DNA from 4 places in the Streptomyces sp. NPDC056144 genome. Region 1 is predicted to be linked to each of the others. Evidence: riboswitches for the same ligand, from Rfam matches in the RefSeq annotation. Region 1 holds a riboswitch; each other region holds the start of a gene.

Region 1 (4,786 bases):
ACCGGGTCCTCGTCCACTCGGCGAGCTTCGGTGCGAACGCGCAGGCCATGGCCGCCGGGCTCGCCGTGCTCTCCGTCATGGAGGACGAGGACGTCGTCGGCCACGTCCGGCGGGTCGGCGGGCTGCTGCGCTCGCGCCTGGCGGAGCTCGTACCCCGGTACGAGCTGCTGCACCAGGTGCGGGGGCGCGGTCTGATGATCGGGATCGAGTTCGGCCGGCCGACCTCGCTGGGGCTGCGCGGCCGGTGGGCGATGCTCCAGGCGGCCCGCAAGGGCCTCTTCGCCCAGATGGTCGTGGTGCCCCTGCTCCAGCGGCACCGGATCCTCACCCAGGTCTCCGGGGACCACCTGGAGGTGATCAAACTGATCCCGCCGCTGGTCATCGACGAGGCGGACGTGGACCGGTTCGTCAGGGCCTTCACGGCGGTCATGGACGACGCGCACGGCGGGGGCGGGCTGATGTGGGACTTCGGGCGCACACTGGTGAAGCAGGCGGTCGCGCAGCGCTGATCCGCGGCATCCCGGGATCATCACGGATCAGTACGGATCATCACGCGAAGTTTTGCCTCTGAGGCAAGAAACTTGCCTCAGAGGCATGATCCTGGCGGAATGGACGCATGGACCACGTCCCCGGGGACCGCTCCCCGGACCCTGCCGCCGCCGCTCCCGGCGCGCCCGACCTCCTGCCGGACGTCGCCCCGCAGCTGCGGGCCCTGCGCCGCCGCCGGCGACTCACCCTGGAGGCCGCCGCCCACCGGGCCGGACTCTCGCCGGCCCACCTCTCCCGGCTGGAGACGGGGAACCGGCAGCCCTCGCTCCCGATGCTGCTCGCCCTGTCCCGTACCTACGGTACGACGGTCTCCGAGCTGCTCGGCGAGACCCCTCCCGAGCACGACCCCGTCGTCCGGGCCGGCCGCTCCGATCCCGTCGAGGCCGACGGCTGGATCTACCGGCAGGCGGGCGGCGCCGGGCGCGCCCTCCAGTGCCTCCGCGTCCACGTCCCGTACGCCACGAAGGCCGACATCGTGCGCGTCCACCCGGGCGAGGAGTGGATCCACGTCCTGGAGGGCCAGGTGCGGCTCGCGCTCGGCGACGCCGTGCACGTCCTCGATCCCGGGGACAGCGCGCACTTCGACTCGCTCACCCCGCACCGCATCGGCGCCGCCACGCGCGGCGGTGCCGAGCTGCTCTTCGTCCACACCCTCATGCAGAGCCCCGTCGCCGAGCTGTGCCTCGGCGACGGGACCCCGCACCGGCGCTGATTCACCCCGAAAGGACCGACATGTCCGAGAAGTCCGCAGCGGTCACCGGCGAAGAGCGCGGTGAAGGCAAGTTCCCGAAGGGGCTCGTGCTCCGCCTCTTCGCCTACCTGATCGCCGGTCACCTCTTCGCCGGCTTCCTCTACCTGCTGTTCTCCATGGGCGGCAACGGCTAGGGCCCGTCCGGCGGGCTCAGGCCTCGGTGAGGAACTGCCCGCGCAGGCGCTCGCGGGTCTCCGGAGAGAGCTTCAGGCCCTCCGTGAGGTACGCCTCCACCGAACCCCAGGTCGCCTCGACCGACTCCAGGGCGGCCCGCAGGTACTCCACCCGCGCGTCGAAGAGCGGGCTCAGCAGCTCCATCACCTCGGGCGACATGGCGTCCGTCGTGGTGGAGCTGCGTCGCACCTTGTAGCGGCGGTGCGGAGCGTTCGACTTCACGTAGTCGGCCTCGATGGCCTCCCGCTCGACGCCGATCGCGAGCAGGGTGATCGCGATGGAGAGGCCCGCGCGGTCCTTGCCGGCCGCGCAGTGCATCAGGGCCGGGACGCTGTCCTCCGCCAGGGCGTGCAGGAGGCGGCTGTGCTCGGCGGTCCGCTCGACCAGCATCGAGCGGTACGAATCGGACATACGGGCCGCGGCCTTGCCCTCGCCCAGGATCTCCCGCAGCTGCGCGACGTCGCCGTCGCGGACCATCTTCCAGAACTCCTTGCCGTCGGCCGGGTCGCTCAGCGGTATGTTCACGTTCCGCACGCCGGGGAGCTCGACGTCCGCGCCCTCGACCTGGCGGTCGGCGGCGTTGCGGAAGTCGAAGACGGTGTGCAGGTTCAGCGAGGCGAGGAAGGCCGCGTCCTCCTCGGTCGCGTGGGCGAGGTGGCCGCTGCGGAAGAGGCGCCCGGGCCGCACCGCGCGCCCGTCCGTCGTCGGCAGGCCGCCCACGTCCCGGAAGTTGCGGACCTCGGCGAGCTCGGGCTCGTTCGCGTCGGTGGGCGGGACCTGCGGCAGCTGCTGCGTCACGGATGCTCCTGGTGGTCGGTGTTCGGGTGCCGGGCACGCGAGTCGGTTCCTGGGGCAATCATCCAGGTGACGCCGTGTCGGCGCACCCCATCTGGTCGAAATGGTCGATCTGTCCGTTATGAGGTCTAGGCCACAACGCGCCCCGTTTGCAGGTGAGATGGGCGGGCGCTGGTGAGCAGGGTCATAGAGGTGACGGATCGTGGTCGGAGGCCCGGAGCAATTCCCGTGCATGAAAAGGAAATCGAGGGACCGTCATCCACGCAGGGTGATCGGAATTCGGCCCGGAATTAGCCGCCGATCTTGAGAAAGGAAAAGTGCGGCTTGTTTGCTCCGACCCCGCTCGTCTAGCGTCGCCATCAATCCGGTCGGACCGCCTAATCCTGCCACCGCCCGGAATCCGCACTCATCCCATGCGTGGCAGGAGCGGGGGACCCAGGAAAGACGCCGGTCCCGCGACGCAGGACGGCTTGGGGTGAAGCCGCGTGAGACACGCGGCCGGGCATCTCCAGTCCGAACCCGACAGCTCACCTCGTAGGCGCCGGAGAGGAATTCGCCATGCCCACGAAGGGTAAGCACCGCCGTCCCAAGTTCAGCCCCCTGACCCGCGGCCTCGTCGCCGCCGGTACGGGCGGCGCCGTCGTCGCCCTGCCGATCTTCGGCGCCACCGGGGCCTACGCCGCCGAGCAGGCCGCCCCGGCGACCGTCCCCGCCCAGGCCGTGGCCGTCGCCGCCCAGGTGAAGGCCCCCGCCGCGGTGAAGGCGACCCCCGCCGCCGTGAAGGCGGCCCCGAAGACGTACTCCGTCGTCAGCGGCGACTACCTCTCGAAGATCGCCGACGAGCAGAACGTCGCCGGCGGCTGGGAGAAGCTCTACGAGGACAACCGCCAGGTCGTCGGCGCGGACCCGTCGCTGATCATGCCCGGCATGAAGCTGACCCTCGGCGCGAAGAGCACCTCGGCCGCCGCCGTGAAGGCCGCCCCGAAGAGCACCGAGAAGGCGCAGACCAAGCACACCAAGAAGAAGTCCTCCGCGGCCTCCTCTTCCTCGTCCTCCGCCTCCTCCTCTTCGTCCTCCGCGAAGAACGGCGACACCCAGCGCGCCTCCCGCAGCACCGAGCGCACCTCGGTGGCCGCCACCTCGTCCGGCTGGGTCGCCCCCGTCGGCAACGGCGTCTCCACCCCGTACCGCGCCTCCGGCTCCATGTGGTCCTCCGGCTACCACACCGGTGCCGACTTCATCGCCTCCTCCGGCACCACCGTCCGCGCCGTCGGCGCCGGCACGGTCGTCTCCGCCGGCTGGAGCGGCGCCTACGGCAACGAGGTCGTCATCCAGCACGCCGACGGCAACTACTCGCAGTACGCGCACCTCTCGTCCCTCGCCGTCTCCGCCGGCCAGCAGGTCAGCGGCGGTCAGCAGATCGGCCTCTCCGGCTCGACCGGCAACTCCACCGGCCCGCACCTGCACTTCGAGATCCGCACCTCGCCGAGCTACGGCTCGGACATCGACCCGCTCGCGTACCTGCGCGGCCACGGCGTCTCCATCTGAGACACCTGACAGCGAGACGGCCCGGCACTCATGTGCCGGGCCGTTCTCGTATTCCGTCTTGGGAGAATCTTTATCGGTGGCATATGTCACTGCTCGTCAACCCCTCCCTACGGTCGCGTAGGTCACATTCGAAAGGGAAGGATGTGCTCCCGTGGCAGACGATTCGAGATCAGAAGACAAGAACGCATTCGGGTCGTACGCGGCGATCGGTGACAGCTTCACCGAGGGCGTCGGAGACCCCGGGCCCGACGGGACGTTCGTCGGCTGGGCGGACCGCTTCGCGGTCCTGCTCGCCGACCAGCTGCCGGAGCACGACGCCTTCCGCTACGCCAACCTGGCCGTACGGGGACGCCTGCTCGACCAGATCGTGGCGGAACAGGTCCCGAGGGCGAAGGAACTCGCCCCCGACCTGGTGACCTTCTGCGCCGGCGGCAACGACATCATCCGCCCCGGCACGGACCCCGACGACGTGGCCGAGCGCTTCGAGCGTGCCGTCGCGGACCTCACGTCCGCCGTCGGCACGGTCATGGTGACCACCGGCTTCGACACCCGTGACGTCCCCGTGCTCAAGCACCTGCGGGGCAAGATCGCCACGTACACCGCGCACGTGCGGTCCATCGCCGACCGGTACGACTGCCCGGTCCTCGACCTGTGGTCCCTGAAGTCCGTGCAGGACCGGCGGGCCTGGGACGACGACCGGCTCCACCTCTCGCCCGACGGCCACACCCGGGTCGCGCTCCGCGCCGCCCAGGTCCTCGGTATGGAGGTCCCGGCCGACCCGGACCAGCCCTGGCCGCCGCTGCCGGTGCGCGGCACCCTGGAGGTCCGGCGCGACGACCTCCACTGGGCCAAGGAGTTCCTCGTGCCCTGGATCGGCCGCCGGCTCCGGGGCGAGAGCTCCGGCGACCACGTCGAGGCCAAGCGCCCGGATCTCATGCCCCTGTGAGCCCCAGGGGCAGGCCGGGGGGA
Region 2 (4,786 bases), 910 kb from region 1:
ACTTCGCGCACCCGGTGTACGGGGTTCCCGCCGACCTGCCGTCGACGGCGAAGGTCATCGGGCAGGCCACCTGCGGCCCGCTCCCGAACCCCGCCCCGCAGAACAACGCCCTGCCCGCCCAGGAGCCCGGTACCCGTCCCGCGCGCGCGGTCCCGTACCAGGTCAACGGCAACCTCGACCGGTTCGAGTTCGGCGCCGCAGGCAAGATCCTGGCCTGGTTCTCGATGACGAACCAGGGCGCGGAGGCCAAGCGGCCGGCCCACTTCTCGATCCACCCGCACCAGTACCGGGACACCGCTGCCTGGCAGTACACCGTCGACCCCGGCGGCACGGCCTCCGACTACTTCAACATCGGGCTCGGGTCGGGCTCCGGGAAGTACGACATCTCGATGATGGGCCCGAACCGGTTCCTGCGCCGCTTCATCGGCGACGCGTCGAAGGCGGGCAAGGCCGTCGAGGTCGCGGCCCGGTTCGCGCCCGAGGCCGGGACCGGCAAGACGGCCCTGTGGTTCCGGATGACCAACTCGTCGGCCGGACCCGTCACCTTCACGATCCGCTCCAACGCCTACCGCTCGGACGGGCCGTGGACGTACACGGTGGCTGCGAACTCCTCGCGCGAGGACTTCTTCAACGCGGTCGCGTACAACGACGGCTGGTACGACTTCACGGTCTTCGCCGACATCGACGGCACCTGGTCGCGCCGGTACACCGGACACATCGAGACGGGCGCGCCGAGCGTCACCGGGTGACCCGGGCCGGCCGGGCACCCGGCGGACCGACAGCCCGCCCGGCAGCCCACTCGGCGCGCCCTCAGCGACCGGCGTCGGCCGCTCGCCGGATGGTGGCGTCGAGGAGGGCCACCGCGTCCTCGGCCGTACGGCCGGGGGCGCGGTTCCACGGCCCGATGAGGTCGTTCCAGCCCCGCGACCTGAGCTCCGTCATCACCCAGGCCGCCGCCTCGTTCATCGTGTCGACGCTGCCGTGGCCGAGGCGGTGGGCGGCGAGGAGCGCGCCGCAGACGCAGCGGGCTCCGCGCCGGTCGCGCAGCTTGTACGGGGCGTTCTGCCAGCCCCATTCGACGAGGACGAGACGGGCGTAGCCGAGGTGGACCGAGGGGCGGAGGTCGGCGCGGCCGAGGCGGCGCCAGGCGTGCAGCCGGTCCGGGAGGACGGCGCCGAGGCGGCCCGGGAGGCGGCGGTCGGCGGGGAGGGCGGGCGGCAGCGCGTCGAGCGCCTCTGCCACGAGTCGGTCGACCGGGACGGACAGCAGGCTCCGCCAGTCCTTCTCGGGAGCGACCGGCCCGTCGGCCGTCCAGTCGGCGACGATCCGCTGCCAGGCGGCGGAGTCGTAGAGCGCGGCGGCCTCGCGGTCGACGAGGTCGGGGCTGGGCGGTGCGGTGACGGGCGGCATTCGGCACTCCTCGGTCGGGTAGCACCATCTTTGGCGACGAATGCCCGATTTGCGACTTTTACCCGTGCGTTCGGGGTAACTCGGGACGGCTCGCGCATATTCGGCATATTCGGACATTGAACGCGGCGTGACGTGATTCACGTTTCGGAATGCGTCGCGGTGATCGACATCCGCGCATGCCATGGGGCACACGGGAGTTCCCCGTCGGCAAGCGGCGGTCGATCATGAATTCCGTGAATTCCGAGCCGCTTTTCGCACATCGCCGATCACACGCCCCTTGTTGTCCCGCGTATTCCTGGCCTACGGTCACCTCCATTCGAGCGGATCGCCTAATCCTGCCACCGCTTGAAATACCTCCCTTTTCACCCGACGGCAGGAGCGGGGGACCCACGAATACGCCGTACCGGATTCCCGGGACGGCTCGGGGTGCAGCCGCGTGCGCGCGGCCGGACACCTCCCGTCCGAACCCGACAGCTCACCTCGCAGGCGCCGGAGAGGAACCCGTCATGCCTGCACACGGTAAGCACCGCCGCCCCCGACGCCGCCCCGTCTCCCAGGGCCTCGCCCTGGTCGGCACGGGTGGGGTCGCCCTCGCCCTCCCGCTGATCGCCCCCGCCTCGGCCGGCGCCGCGCCCGTCTCCGGAGCCCCGGAGATCGCCGCCCGCGCCGCCGTTCCCGCCGTCTCCCCGGCCTCCGTGGCGCCGGTCGCCCTCAAGGCCCCGGCCGCTCCGGTCGCCTCTCGCACGTACACCGTCGTCAGCGGTGACTCGCTTTCCCTGATCGCGCAGAAGAAGGGAATCCAGGGCGGCTGGAAGAGCCTTTACCGGGCGAACAAGACCGCCGTGGGTGACAATCCGTCACTTATTCACCCCGGCCTTGAACTGACGCTTCGTCGGAATTCCGCGAAGGTCGTTTCCGCCCCGGCGAAGAAGGCCTCCACGACGGACCGCGCCAACCGCTCCGCACACCGCGCGGCCCCCGCGCAGGCGGCCCCCGCGCAGCCCGCTCCTGTCCAGGCCGCCCCCGTCCAGGCCGAGCCTGCGGCCGCCCCGGCGCAGGCCGTCCAGGCCGCCCCCGCCGCCGCCACCTCGTACGCCGACAACCTCGACGGCTGGATCCGCGAGTCGCTCGACATCATGGCCCGCAACGGCATCCCGGGCTCCTACGACGGCATCCTCCGCAACGTCATGCGCGAGTCCTCCGGCAACCCGCAGGCCATCAACCTGTGGGACTCCAACGCCGCCGCCGGCACGCCCTCGAAGGGCCTGCTCCAGGTGATCCAGCCGACCTTCGACGCCTACCACGTGCCCGGCACGTCCACGGACCCGTTCGACCCGGTCGCCAACATCACCGCCGCCTCCAACTACGCCGCAGACCGCTACGGCTCGATCGACAACGTCAACGGCGCCTACTGATCCCGGAAGTGCCCGGTGAACCAGGAGGTGGCGAGCTCCGCCACCTCCTCCAGGGCACCGGGTTCCTCGAAGAGGTGCGTGGCACCCTCGACGACCGTCAGCCGGTTCTCACAGCGCAGCAGCGCCTGCGCCCGCCGGTTGAGGTCCAGGACGAGCGCGTCCCGGCCTCCCACCACGAGGAGCGTCGGGGCGCGCACCCGCGCCAGCCGCTCCCCAGCGAGGTCGGGCCTGCCGCCCCGTGAGACCACGGCGTCGACGTCCGCCCCGGCGTCCGCCGCCGCCCACAGCGCCGCCGCCGCGCCCGTACTCGCCCCGAAGTAGCCCAGCGGCAGCCCGGCCCGCTCCGGGCGTCCGGCCAGCCACTCCGTGGCGCCCGCGAGCCGGCCCGCGAGCAGCGGGGTGTCGAAGACCCGTGCCCGGTCCGCCGCCTCCTGCTCCGTCAGGAGGTCGAACAGGAGGGTGCCGAGACCGGCCCGGTTGAGGGCAGCGGCCACCGAGCGGTTGCGGGGGCTGTGCCGGCCGCTGCCGCTCCCGTGGGCGAACAGCACGATGCCGAGCGCCTCGTCGGGCAGGGCGAGCCGCCCCGCGAGGATGGCGCCCGCCGACGGGACCCGGACCTCGGTGTCCCGCACGACGGGGCCGCGCGCGGCACGGCTCCGGGCGAGGCAGTCGAGGACCTCCTCGTCACGGGTCTGGGAGAAGTCCCGGTAGAACTGCCCGATCGCGTGGAAGAAGGCGGGTTCGCTCACGCTGACGGTCTCGTCGGCCTCGCCTCCGACGCGCGCGTGCCAGCCGCGCGGCGCGACCGGGACGGCGAGGACGATCCGCGCGGCGCCCTTGGCCCGGACCACCCGGCAGGCGGCGAGCGCGGTGGCACCGGTGGCGAGCCCGTCGTCCACCACGACCACCGTCCTGCCTTCCAGGGGCACGGGCGGACGGTCGCCCCGGTAGCGGCGGGTCCGTGCCTCCAGCTCGGCGTGCTCGCGCTCCTCCACCGCCGCGAGATCCCGGTCGTCGACACCCGTCTCGCGCAGGACCTGATCGTTGAGGACCCGTACGCCGCCCTCCCCGAGCGCGCCCATCGCCAGTTCCGGCTGGTACGGCACCCCCAGTTTCCGTACGAGACAGATGTCGAGCGGCGCGTCGAGGGCTTCGGCGACCCGCGCGGCCACCGGGACGCCCCCGCGCGGGAGCCCGAGGACGACGACGTCCTGGCCCTTGAGATACCCGAGGCGCTCGGCGAGCCGGCGCCCTGCGTCGGTCCGGTCGCTGAACTCCATGATCCGCCGCCCTTCCGCCGACGCGGCCGGGATCCGGGGGTGCGAGGTCCGGGGGTCCGAGGTCCCGGAGAGGCGGGTGCGTCCCGTCCCGGCCGGTGCCTCCAGCCTAGTCGCGCGTCGGCCACTCGGACTGTGTCGGGCCTTGCCCGCCGAATCCCAGGCGAGGAGCAGGCTCTCAGGCCGCCAGGAACGCTTCGATGGCCTCCGCGAGGGCCTGCGGGGTCTCCTCGGGCGCGTAGTGACCGGCGTCCTTCAACACCTCCAGACGGGCGTTCGGGTACCAGCGCAGCCAGGTCGCCTCCATCGCCTCGGCACCGAGCGCGGGGTCGTGCGCGCCGACGACGAGGAGGACGGGGGTGGCGTTGTCACGGACGCGCTCGTGGAAGTCGGGGCCCGACCAGGAGTCGAGGTAGCTCCGGAAGGCGGTGGCCGACGAACGGCTGACGGACCGGTCGACGAGCGCGCCGAGCCAGGCTTCGTCGTATCTGCCGCCCGTGGTCGTGTCGATGATCGCGCGCCGGTTCGCCGGGGACTCGGCGGCGCCCGCGAAGAGCTCCCACGTCTCGCCGTCGAGCGGGAACCCGGAGGCGGCCACCGGCGAGATGCCGATGACGGAGCGGATCCGGTCGGGCGCGTCGAGGAGCATCAGCTGTGCCGCCTTGCCGCCCATCGAGTGGCCGA
Region 3 (4,786 bases), on a different contig from region 1:
CGACGCGGAGTTCACCGCCCGCGAGCAGGAGCTGCTCCACCACCTGTGGCAGCGCCGGGAGGTCGCCTCGCCCTCGCTCACGTACGCGGCACGGGCCACCGGGAAGGTGTGGGCGCCGCCGCAGTATCTCGACTACGGCGGCTACAACCCGTACAGGAGTTAGCCCCGGGTCCCGGTCAGGCGGAGGCCTTCGTCAGGAGGGCGAGCTCCGCTTCGGTGAGCGTCAGGTCCGCCGACGCCACCAGTGCCGGCAGCTGCTCGACCGTGCGCGCCGAGGCGATCGGGGCCGCGACCGTCGGCTGGGCCGCGAGCCAGGCCAGGGCGACCGTGGCGACCTCGGCCTCGTGCGCCGCCGCGACCTCGTCGAGCGCGGACAGCACGGCCTGGCCGCGGTCCGTGGCGAGGTGCTGGGCGGCGCCGTCGGCGCGGACGCTGTCGACCGTGGCGCCCGGGCGGTACTTGCCGGTGAGGAAGCCGGAGGCGAGACCGAAGTACGGCACGGAGGACAGTCCGGCCTCCGCGACGGTGTCGAGCAGCGGGCCCTCGTACGTCTCGCGCGACACGAGGTTGTAGTGCGGCTGGAGCGCCACGTACCGGGCGAGGCCCTCGGCCTCCGCGAAGTCGAGGGAGGCGCGCAGCCGCTCCGGGGAGATGTTGGAGGCGGCGACGGCCCGCACCTTGCCGTCCTTCACGAGCTGGTCGAGCGCGGTGACGATCTCCTCGACCGGGACCGTCTCGTCGTCGAAGTGCGTGTAGTAGAGGTCGATGTGGTCGGTGCCGAGGCGGCGGAGCGACTCCTCGACGGCGCCCTTGATCGTGGTGGCGGCGAGGCCCTTGTAGCGGGGGTGGGCGCCGACCTTGGTCGCGATGACGAGGTCGTCGCGGTTGCCGCGGGAGGCCAGCCAGCGGCCGATGACCGCCTCGGACTCGCCGCCCTCGTGGCCCTCGGCCCAGGAGGAGTACATGTCGGCGGTGTCGACGAAGTTGCCGCCGGCGGCGACGTACGCGTCGAGGACGGCGAAGGACTCGGCCTCGTCTGAGGTCCAGCCGAAGACGTTGCCGCCGAGGGCGAGCGGGAAGACGTGGAGGTCGGAAGCGCCCAGCGGGCGGAGAGTCGTCATGGTGTGATCAACTGCCCGCGCCGCCGGGGCTATTCCGTACGGGGAGAGGAGCCTCGGCTCAGATCGTCAGGCCCTTGGAGCGGAGCCAGGCCGCCGGGTCGATGCCGTCGCCGCCCGCCGTGTGGACCTCCATGTGGAGGTGGGCGCCGGTGACGTTGCCGGTGGCGCCGACGCGGCCGATCGTCTCGCCGGTGCCCACCGTCTGCCCCGCGCTGACCAGCATCGACGAGAGGTGGCAGTACCAGACCTCGGTGCCGTCCTCCAGCTCCAGGACGATCCGGTAGCCGTACGAGCCGGACCACGCGGCCGACTTCACGGTGGCCCCGTGGACCGCCTTCAGCGGCGTGCCCGTGGGCGCGGCGAAGTCGAGGCCGGTGTGGTAGCCGGAGGACCACATGGAGCCGGACTGCATGTAGGTGGCGGTGAGGCTGTACGAGGAGAGGGGCAGCGAGTAGCTGGCGGCGAGCTGCGCCAGGCGGGCGGCCTCCGCCTTCTCCGCCGCGATCCGCTCGGCCTCGGCCTTCTCGGCGGCGATCCGCTCGGCCTCCGCCTTGGCCTCCGCTTCGGCCTTGGCCTTGGCCTTGGCTTCCGCCTCCGCCTCGGCCGCCGCGGCTTCCGTCGCCGCCTTCTCGGCCGCGAGGCGCTCGGCCTCGGCCTTCTCGGCCGCGTCGGCCTCGGCCTGCTGCTGCTCGGCCTGCTGGAGGATGCGGGTGCGCAGGATCTCGCCCGCGTCGACGGTGCCGGCCGTGGGCTGCGCGGGCGGGGTGAAGGTGGCGGCGGTGGCGACGTTCGCGGTGGCCGCGCCGGCCCGGGCGGCCGTGTCGGCGTCCGAGGCGGGGCCGGCGGCGGTGCGCTCGGCGGCCGGGGTGACGTAGGTGGCGGCGGTGAGCGGGTTCGCGTTGCCGGTCGCGCCGGTGGAGTTCCCGGAGCCGTTCGAGCCGTTCGAGCCGCTCTTGCCCTGCTCGTCGTCGGCGAAGAACTCTCCGACGCCGGGGAGGTCCTCGGCTTCCGGGAGGTGCAGGTCCGGCAGGTCGGGGAGGGCTATCGAGACCGGGGGCTTGTCCTGCGCGGTGGCGAGGCCGCCCGCGCCGACGGCGGCGATCACGCCGACGCCGAGGACGGTGGAGGAGCGGGCGAAGTTGGAGCGCTGCTTGACGACGCGGTGCCGGCCGCCGGAGCGGCTCTCGGCGCGGAGGGATCCCTCGGTGGGGTTCCACTCGGTGTCCGGGGCGGCGGGACCCGCACCACCACCGAAGGCGTCGAAGGGGACTTCGGGTGCGGGAGTGTTGGACGCCACGGGGGCGCGCTCCTTTCCTTCCTTCTCGCCTACCGGGTTAGCTGACGGGTTCGGAGCAGGAAGGTCTCCTACGGGCCCGGTCGCACGGGTGCGTGTTCCGCACGGGTGCGAATGGGCTCGATTCACCCCAAGTGGTGGTTCCCCGGTTCCCTTTCGGGATTCGGCGCGTGCGCACGGTGCCGTCTCTTGCGACGGCTGGGACGACCGCGCTGCGTTATCGAACGTTAATAGACACGGGGTCCCGATTCCAAGCCGTTCCGGGTGATCGTTCATTGAATTAGTGGGGTATCGCCCGAGTTGACCCCCCTTCAGAAAGGGGATCCCCGCCCGGCTCCACACCTCCGCGATCTGACGGTATGTCAATTGTTATCGCAGTGACACCCTTCGACTACCCATGGTCACCGGGCGGGACCACCGGCATCGTCCGCCGCCGCTCCGGCTGCCCCGTCGCCGGGCGGCTCAGCGCGAGCAGCGCCATGTCGTCCGTCGACTCGCCGCCCGTGTGGAGCCGTACGTCGTCCACGAGCGCGTCGAGCAGCTCCTCCGGCCCCGGGAAGATCCGCCCCGCGAGCCGCCGCGCCGGGTCGTAGAAGACGCCCTCCGCGTTCCGCGCCTCCGAGAGCCCGTCCGTGTAGAAGAGGAGCGTCGCGCCCCGGGGGTACGGGTGCTCCTCGGACCGGTCCGGCCAGGCCGCCAGTTCGCCCATGCCGAGCGGCAGCGCCGGCTCCGCCGGATCCAGGACGTCCAGGCTCCCGTCCACGTACAGGAGCAGCGGCGGCGGATGGCCACGGTTGACGATGCGTACGGTCGCACCCTCTCCCGACGGGCCCTCCGTCTTCGGGATCTCGGCGAGGACCGCCGTCGTGAACCCCTCGAAGGCGTCGAGCCCGTCCCTCCGGGTGCCCTCGCGGGTCAGCGCCCGCTCCAGCCGGAGCGCGACGCCCTCCAGGCTCCGTTCCTGCTCGGCCGCCTCGCGGAACGCGCCGATGACGACGGCCACGGCCTCGACCGCGTCCATGCCCTTGCCCCGGACGTCACCGACGACGAGCCGCACCCCGTGCGGGGTGTCCTGGACGGCGAACAGGTCGCCGCCGATGAACGCGTCCGCCTGCGCCGCCTCGTACCGGGCCGCGCACTGGAGCCCGCCGATCCGCTCGGCGGGCGCGGGGAGCACCGCCTTCTGCGCGGTCTCCGCGATGACCCGCGCGGACGCGAGCCGTTCGCCGCTGAGGCGCACGACCCGGTTGATGAGCATCGCGAGCGCCGAGACGGTGAGGACCGTCAGGGTCTCGGTCAGCGAGGGGATCTCGTCGGCGGTGCCGTTGTAGAGGTGCAGGCCGACGGAGGCGAGGACGGCGGCGATGCCGGTGAGCAGGGTCGTGAGCGTCGAGAAGAAGGGCGCGGCGATCAGCGGGGCGGCGGAGAAGAGCGGGGCGGCGGTGTACGTGGGCGGGGTCATCACGTCGAAGACGACCCCGCCCACGATGATCAGCGGGGGCAGCGCGCGGAGGAAGCGCCGGGCGCCGCCGTACGGGCGGCCGTCCTTGCCGCCGTCCGTACGGAGCCAACCGCCGCCCGCCGGTCCTTGGGGGTGCCCCACCTGTGCTCTCCTGCCCGGTGTCGTACCGCGTCCTCCCAGGGTGGCCGCCGCCGCACCCGGCGGCGACCTCCGCGCGGCCGACTGGGCGTACTACCCGGCGAGCCGCGCGTCCCGGGGGCGTCCGTCCCCGAGGCGCCCGCCCCGGGCGAGGAGCGCCAGCGCCCCCGCGCACCCCAGGCCGACCGCGCACAGCGCGAGCCACGGCGCCGCGGACCAGCCGGTGACGTCGAGCAGCGCGCCCGTCCCCAGGTTCCCGAGGGTGATGCCGATCCCGCAGACCGTGTTGTAGAGCCCGTAATGGGTGGCCACCCAGCGGCCCCGGGCGAGGGCGACGACCGTGTCCATCTCGTACGGGTAGAGCACCGCGTTCGCCACGGCCAGGACCGCCGCGCACAGCAGCAGCCCCACCGCGCCCCGCCCCAGCGCCGCCGGGACGAGGAACGCCCCGCCCATCAGGGCGAGCCCGAGGACGAGACACCGCTCGCGGCTCAGCCGGCGGCGGCACCAGGCCGTGATCCGCAGCTGGCCGGCGAGCGCGACCAGCGCGGAGACGACGAAGAGGGCGGTGGTGAGCCAGACGCCACCGCCGGCCGTGTCCCCGGCGGCGAGCGGCAGCGCCAGGTAGACCTGGAAGGACAGGACGTACGAGCCGGTCATCGCGAGCGAGAACAGCCAGAAGGTGCGGTGGGAGAGGACCGTACGGAACTGCCCCCGCCCGTCCGGCGCCGACCGCGGCTCAGGGGCGCTCCGCACGGGCATGAACCGCAG
Region 4 (4,786 bases), on a different contig from region 1:
CGTCGTCAAGAACGAGCGCCGCCAGCGCTACGACAACGTGCCGTACGGCACGGCCTTCGAGCGCCTGACGGCCCTCGCGTACCCCGAGGGCCACCCGTACCACCACACGCCGATCGGCTCCATGGCCGACCTCGACGCGGCGACGCTGGAGGACGCGCGGAACTTCTTCCGTACGTACTACGCGCCGAACAACGCGGTGCTGTCCGTGGTCGGCGACATCGACCCGGAGCAGACCCTGGCCTGGGTCGAGAAGTACTTCGGCTCGATCCCCGGCCACGACGGCAAGCCCGAGCCGCGCTCCGGCGAGCTGCCCGAGACCATCGGCGAGCAGCTCCGTGAGGTCGTCGAGGAGGAGGTCCCGGCCCGCGCGCTGATGGCCGCCTACCGCCTGCCGCACGACGGCACGCGCGCGTGCGACGCCGCCGACCTGGCCCTGACGGTCCTCGGCGGCGGCGAGTCCTCCCGGCTGCACAACCGCCTGGTCCGCCGCGACCGTACGGCGGTGGCCGCGGGCTTCGGCCTGCTGCGGCTCGCGGGGGCGCCCTCGCTGGGCTGGCTGGACGTCAAGACGTCCGGCGGCGTCGAGGTCCCGCAGATCGAGGCGGCCGTCGACGAGGAGCTCGCCCGCTTCGCCGCCGAGGGCCCCACGCCCGAGGAGATGGAGCGCGCGCAGGCGCAGCTGGAGCGCGAGTGGCTCGACCGGCTCGGCACGGTCGCGGGCCGCGCCGACGAACTGTGCCGGTTCGCCGTCCTGTTCGGCGACCCGCAGCTCGCCCTCACCGCCGTCGACCGGGTGCTCGACATCACCGCCGACGAGGTGCGCGAGGTCGCCGCGGCCAAGCTGCGCCCCGACAACCGCGCGGTGCTGGTCTACGAGCCGGTGGCCACCGAACAGAGCGACGAGGACGGCGCAGCCGAGGAAGAAGGAGCGGACCAGTGACCGACGCCGCCACGTCTTTGACGAGCATGGACTTCCACCCGCGGCCGACGCCCGGCGAGGCCAGGCCCTGGGCCTTCCCGGCCCCGGACCGCGGCAGCCTGCCCAACGGCCTGACGGTGCTGACCAGTCACCGCCCCGGCCAGCAGGTCGTCGCCGTGGAGATCTTCCTGCCGGCCCCGCTCGACGCGGAGCCCGCCGGTCTCGACGGCGTCGCCACGATCATGGCCCGCGCGCTCTCCGAGGGCACGGACAAGCACAGCGCCGAGGAGTTCGCGGCCGAGCTGGAGCGCTGCGGCGCGACGCTCGACGCGGGCGCCGACCACCCGGGCGTACGGGTCTCCCTGGAGGTCCCGGTCTCCCGGCTGCCCAAGGCGCTCGGGCTGCTCTCCGAGGCGCTCATCTCCCCGGCGTTCCCGGAGGAGGAGATCGAGCGGCTCGTCGCCAACCGGCTCGACGAGATCCCGCACGAGGCGGCCAACCCGGCGCGGCGCGCGGCCAAGCAGCTCTCCAAGGAGCTCTTCCCGGCCGAGTCGCGGCTGTCCCGGCCGCGCCAGGGCACCGAGGAGACCGTCAAGGCGATCGACGCCGCCGCGGTCCGCGCCTTCTACGAGGCCCACCTCCGGCCCAGCACCGCCACGGCAGTGATCGTCGGCGACCTGACCGGTGTCGACCTGGAGAAGCTCCTCGCCGAGACGCTGGGCGCCTGGACGGGCGGGCCCGGCGAGCCGCTGCCGATGCCGCCGATCACCGCCGACGACAGCGGACGGGTCGTCATCGTGGACCGGCCCGGCGCGGTCCAGACCCAGTTGCTGATCGGCCGGATCGGTCCGGACCGTCACGACAGCGCCTGGGCGGCGCAGGTCCTCGGCACGTACTGCCTGGGCGGCACGCTCACCTCCCGGCTCGACCGGGTCCTGCGCGAGGAGAAGGGCTACACGTACGGCGTGCGGGCCTTCGGGCAGGTGCTGCGTTCCGACGCCGAGGGGCGCGGTGCCTCGATGCTCGCGATCAGCGGCTCGGTCGACACCCCCAACACGGGTCCGGCACTTGACGACCTGTGGAAGGTGCTGCGGACCCTCGCCGCCGAGGGCCTCACCGACGGCGAGCGCGAGACCGCCGTGCAGAACCTCGTGGGCGTGGCCCCGCTCAAGTACGAGACGGCCGGCTCGGTCGCCGGGACGCTCGCCGACCAGGTCGAGCAGCACCTCCCGGACGACTACCAGGCCCGGTTGTACGCGCGTCTGGCCGAGACGGGCACGGTCGAGGCGACCGCCGCGGTGGTCAACGCCTTCCCGGTGGACCGGCTCGTCACCGTCCTCGTGGGCGACGCGGCGCGGATCGCGGAGCCGGTGCGCGCGCTCGGGATCGGCGAGGTCACGGTGGTGACGGGCTGACAGCTCGCTCGCCGGACGGCCAACGGAGGCCCCGACGCCCTGGTTTCGACCTGGTTCCGTCGGGGCCTTCCGTTATGTCCGAATAGGGAACAAGTCGACAGTATGACCTGTGGCATGTCTTACAAACAGGCGTGTCTGTTTGGTGCGGGGAAGACGGTCCGCATAGCGTCGGGACGGCTGTCCGGCAGTAGTACGTGCCGCACCCGCGGCGACGGACAGTCATCGCCGAGTCCCCGTCAGGCGCGAGCCTGGGGAGCCGGGGACCCACAGTCCCTGGGGTGAATCGGGCGCCTTCGTCACCGACGGAGGGGCTCGTAGGAGACCTTCCTGCTCCGAACCCGTCAGCTAACCCGGTAGGCGAGAAGGAAGGAAAGGAACAGCCTTGGCGTTCACCCGTGCCACCGGGAAGCATCGTGGGACGAGCCGGATGGCTCGCCGCAGCGCGGGGATAGCGGGCGTCGCGACGCTCGCGACCACCGGCGTCATCGGAACCCTCGCCTCCCCGGCACTCGCCGCCGACGGGAACAACCGCTCCGCCGAGGACACCGGCCTGACCCAGGTGGTCACCGAGGACTCCCTCGCGGACCGGATCAACGCCCAGGCCGCCGCCCAGGAGCAGGAGGCCTTCGAGGCCGTCGCCAAGGCGAAGGCCGAGGCCAAGGCCCGCGCCGAGGCCAAGCGCAAGGCGGAGGCCCGCGCCAAGGAGGTCCGCGAGGAGCGCGAGCGCGCCGCCCGCGAGGCCGAGCGCCGCCGCCTCGCCACCTTCCAGCTCCCCGTCGCCGGCTCGTACGTGAGCACCGGCTACAAGACCGGCGGCTCGCTCTGGTCCTCCGGCAGCCACTCCGGCATCGACTTCCACGCCGCCTACGGCAGCACCGTCGTCTCCGTCGGCTCCGGCACCGTCGTCGAGGCCGGCTGGGGCGGCGCGTACGGCAACAACATCGTCATCCAGATGAACGACGGCACGTACACCCAGTACGGGCACCTCTCGTCCATCGGGGTCTACGTCGGCCAGACCGTCGAGCCGGGCCAGCAGATAGGCATCTCAGGCTCGACCGGCAACTCGACCGGCCCGCACCTCCACTTCGAGGCCCGGACGGGTGCCGAGTACGGCTCGGACATCAACCCCATCACGTACCTCCGCGCCCGCGGCGTCAGCCTCTGACACCTCGCGCGTTCCGCGTCACGAAAGCCCCGGCTCGTACCGAGCCGGGGCTTTTTGAATTCACAGGGGGCATCGGAATTTCCGCTCCGCTGCAATAGAGTCGGACTCTCGCGGAAGAAAGCGGAGGTCGGTCATGCGCGTTCCCGCGCAATCGGTATGCACGGCGATCCGGGACGACATCGTCTCGGGCGTCTTCGAGCGGGGAGGTCGGCTGACCGAGGAACAGCTCGCCCGCCGCTACGGGGTCTCCCGTGTCCCGGTCCGCGAGGCCCTGCGCACCCTGGAGTCCGAGGGCTTCGTCGTCACCCGGCGGCACGCCGGCGCCCACGTCGCCGAACCCACCGTGCAGGAGGCGGCCGACCTCCTCGACATGCGGGCGCTGCTCGAACCGCTGGGCGCCGCCAGAGCCGCGCAGCGGCGTACGGAGGCGCACCTCAAGGTGCTGCGGGGCCTGGTCAGGCTGGGGCAGGAGCGGGCCAGGCGCGGCCAGGGCGAGGATCTGCGCGCGCTCGGGGCCTGGTTCCACGAGACGCTCGCGCAGGCCTCCGGCAGCCCCGCCCTGACGGCGCTGCTCACCCAGCTGCGGCACAAGATCGCCTGGATGTACGCGGTCGACCAGCCGGCCAAGCCGGTGGAGGCCTGGGCGGAGCACGGCGCGATCGTGGACGCGGTCGCGCGCGGCGACGCCGAACGGGCCAGGGCGCTGACCGCGCTGCACGCGGAACGCACGCTCGGGCTGCACCGGCTCAAAAAGCCGGAAGACGGCCGTGTGAGGGTTTCGCAACATGCCGTCAACACGGCGAGCGGTCGGAATTAACGTGTGCGCCGTATACAAAGAAGAGTGATCGGACCGCTATTCGCGCCGGTCTTTTCCTGCTGCCTGAAAACGGTGCCGTGAAATGCGAATGGCCCGGCCGCCGGAATTCCGGCGGCCGGGCCATTCGTCGTGCGAAGTCCGGATCAGACGGTCTCGGGGAGCTCGTCCAGACCCTCGGCGACCAGCTTCGCGAGGCGGTCGAGGGCGGTCTCGGCACCCTCGGCGTCGGAAGCGAGAACGATCTCCTCGCCGCCCTGCGCACCCAGGCCGAGCACCGCGAGCATGGACGCGGCGTTCACGGGGGTGCCCTCGGACTTGGCGATCGTCACCGGCACGCCGGAAGCCGTGGCGGCACGGACGAAGATGGACGCGGGGCGGGCGTGCAGGCCCTCGGCCCAGCCGACGTTGACGCGGCGCTCAGCCATGGTGTTGCCCTTCGAGTCTCAAGCGGGTTGTCTAGACCAGTCTCT

The links. Region 1 has a riboswitch for cyclic di-AMP ahead of ACFC0Z_RS01035 (peptidoglycan DD-metalloendopeptidase family protein). Riboswitches for the same ligand answer to the same signal wherever they lie in the genome.
Region 2: another riboswitch for cyclic di-AMP. It lies ahead of ACFC0Z_RS04860 (transglycosylase SLT domain-containing protein); the one in region 1 lies ahead of ACFC0Z_RS01035 (peptidoglycan DD-metalloendopeptidase family protein).
Region 3: another riboswitch for cyclic di-AMP. It lies ahead of ACFC0Z_RS21675 (M23 family metallopeptidase); the one in region 1 lies ahead of ACFC0Z_RS01035 (peptidoglycan DD-metalloendopeptidase family protein).
Region 4: another riboswitch for cyclic di-AMP. It lies ahead of ACFC0Z_RS14635 (M23 family metallopeptidase); the one in region 1 lies ahead of ACFC0Z_RS01035 (peptidoglycan DD-metalloendopeptidase family protein).

What each region holds. Positions count from the first base shown of each region.
Region 1 is NZ_JBHJVF010000001.1:228,611-233,396, forward strand. It holds gene ACFC0Z_RS01015 (aspartate aminotransferase family protein) at 1-509, shown strand, start outside; gene ACFC0Z_RS01020 (XRE family transcriptional regulator) at 617-1,261, shown strand; gene ACFC0Z_RS01025 (DUF6126 family protein) at 1,282-1,434, shown strand; gene ACFC0Z_RS01030 (tyrosine-protein phosphatase) at 1,451-2,272, opposite strand; cyclic di-AMP (ydaO/yuaA leader) riboswitch at 2,667-2,823, shown strand; gene ACFC0Z_RS01035 (peptidoglycan DD-metalloendopeptidase family protein) at 2,828-3,817, shown strand; gene ACFC0Z_RS01040 (SGNH/GDSL hydrolase family protein) at 3,969-4,763, shown strand; gene ACFC0Z_RS01045 (STM4011 family radical SAM protein) at 4,750-4,786, opposite strand, start outside.
Region 2 is NZ_JBHJVF010000001.1:1,142,516-1,147,301, reverse strand. It holds gene ACFC0Z_RS04870 (phosphocholine-specific phospholipase C) at 1-749, shown strand, start outside; gene ACFC0Z_RS04865 (hypothetical protein) at 811-1,410, opposite strand; cyclic di-AMP (ydaO/yuaA leader) riboswitch at 1,727-1,912, shown strand; gene ACFC0Z_RS04860 (transglycosylase SLT domain-containing protein) at 1,917-2,825, shown strand; gene ACFC0Z_RS04855 (alpha/beta family hydrolase) at 2,819-4,105, opposite strand; gene ACFC0Z_RS04850 (alpha/beta fold hydrolase) at 4,281-4,786, opposite strand, start outside.
Region 3 is NZ_JBHJVF010000006.1:487,060-491,845, reverse strand. It holds gene ACFC0Z_RS21685 (PrsW family intramembrane metalloprotease) at 1-163, shown strand, start outside; gene ACFC0Z_RS21680 (aldo/keto reductase) at 177-1,121, opposite strand; gene ACFC0Z_RS21675 (M23 family metallopeptidase) at 1,180-2,418, opposite strand; cyclic di-AMP (ydaO/yuaA leader) riboswitch at 2,430-2,594, opposite strand; gene ACFC0Z_RS21670 (PP2C family protein-serine/threonine phosphatase) at 2,807-4,018, opposite strand; gene ACFC0Z_RS21665 (MDR family MFS transporter) at 4,109-4,786, opposite strand, start outside.
Region 4 is NZ_JBHJVF010000004.1:126,390-131,175, forward strand. It holds gene ACFC0Z_RS14625 (M16 family metallopeptidase) at 1-940, shown strand, start outside; gene ACFC0Z_RS14630 (M16 family metallopeptidase) at 967-2,334, shown strand; cyclic di-AMP (ydaO/yuaA leader) riboswitch at 2,548-2,709, shown strand; gene ACFC0Z_RS14635 (M23 family metallopeptidase) at 2,717-3,499, shown strand; gene ACFC0Z_RS14640 (GntR family transcriptional regulator) at 3,633-4,316, shown strand; gene ACFC0Z_RS14645 (HPr family phosphocarrier protein) at 4,460-4,741, opposite strand.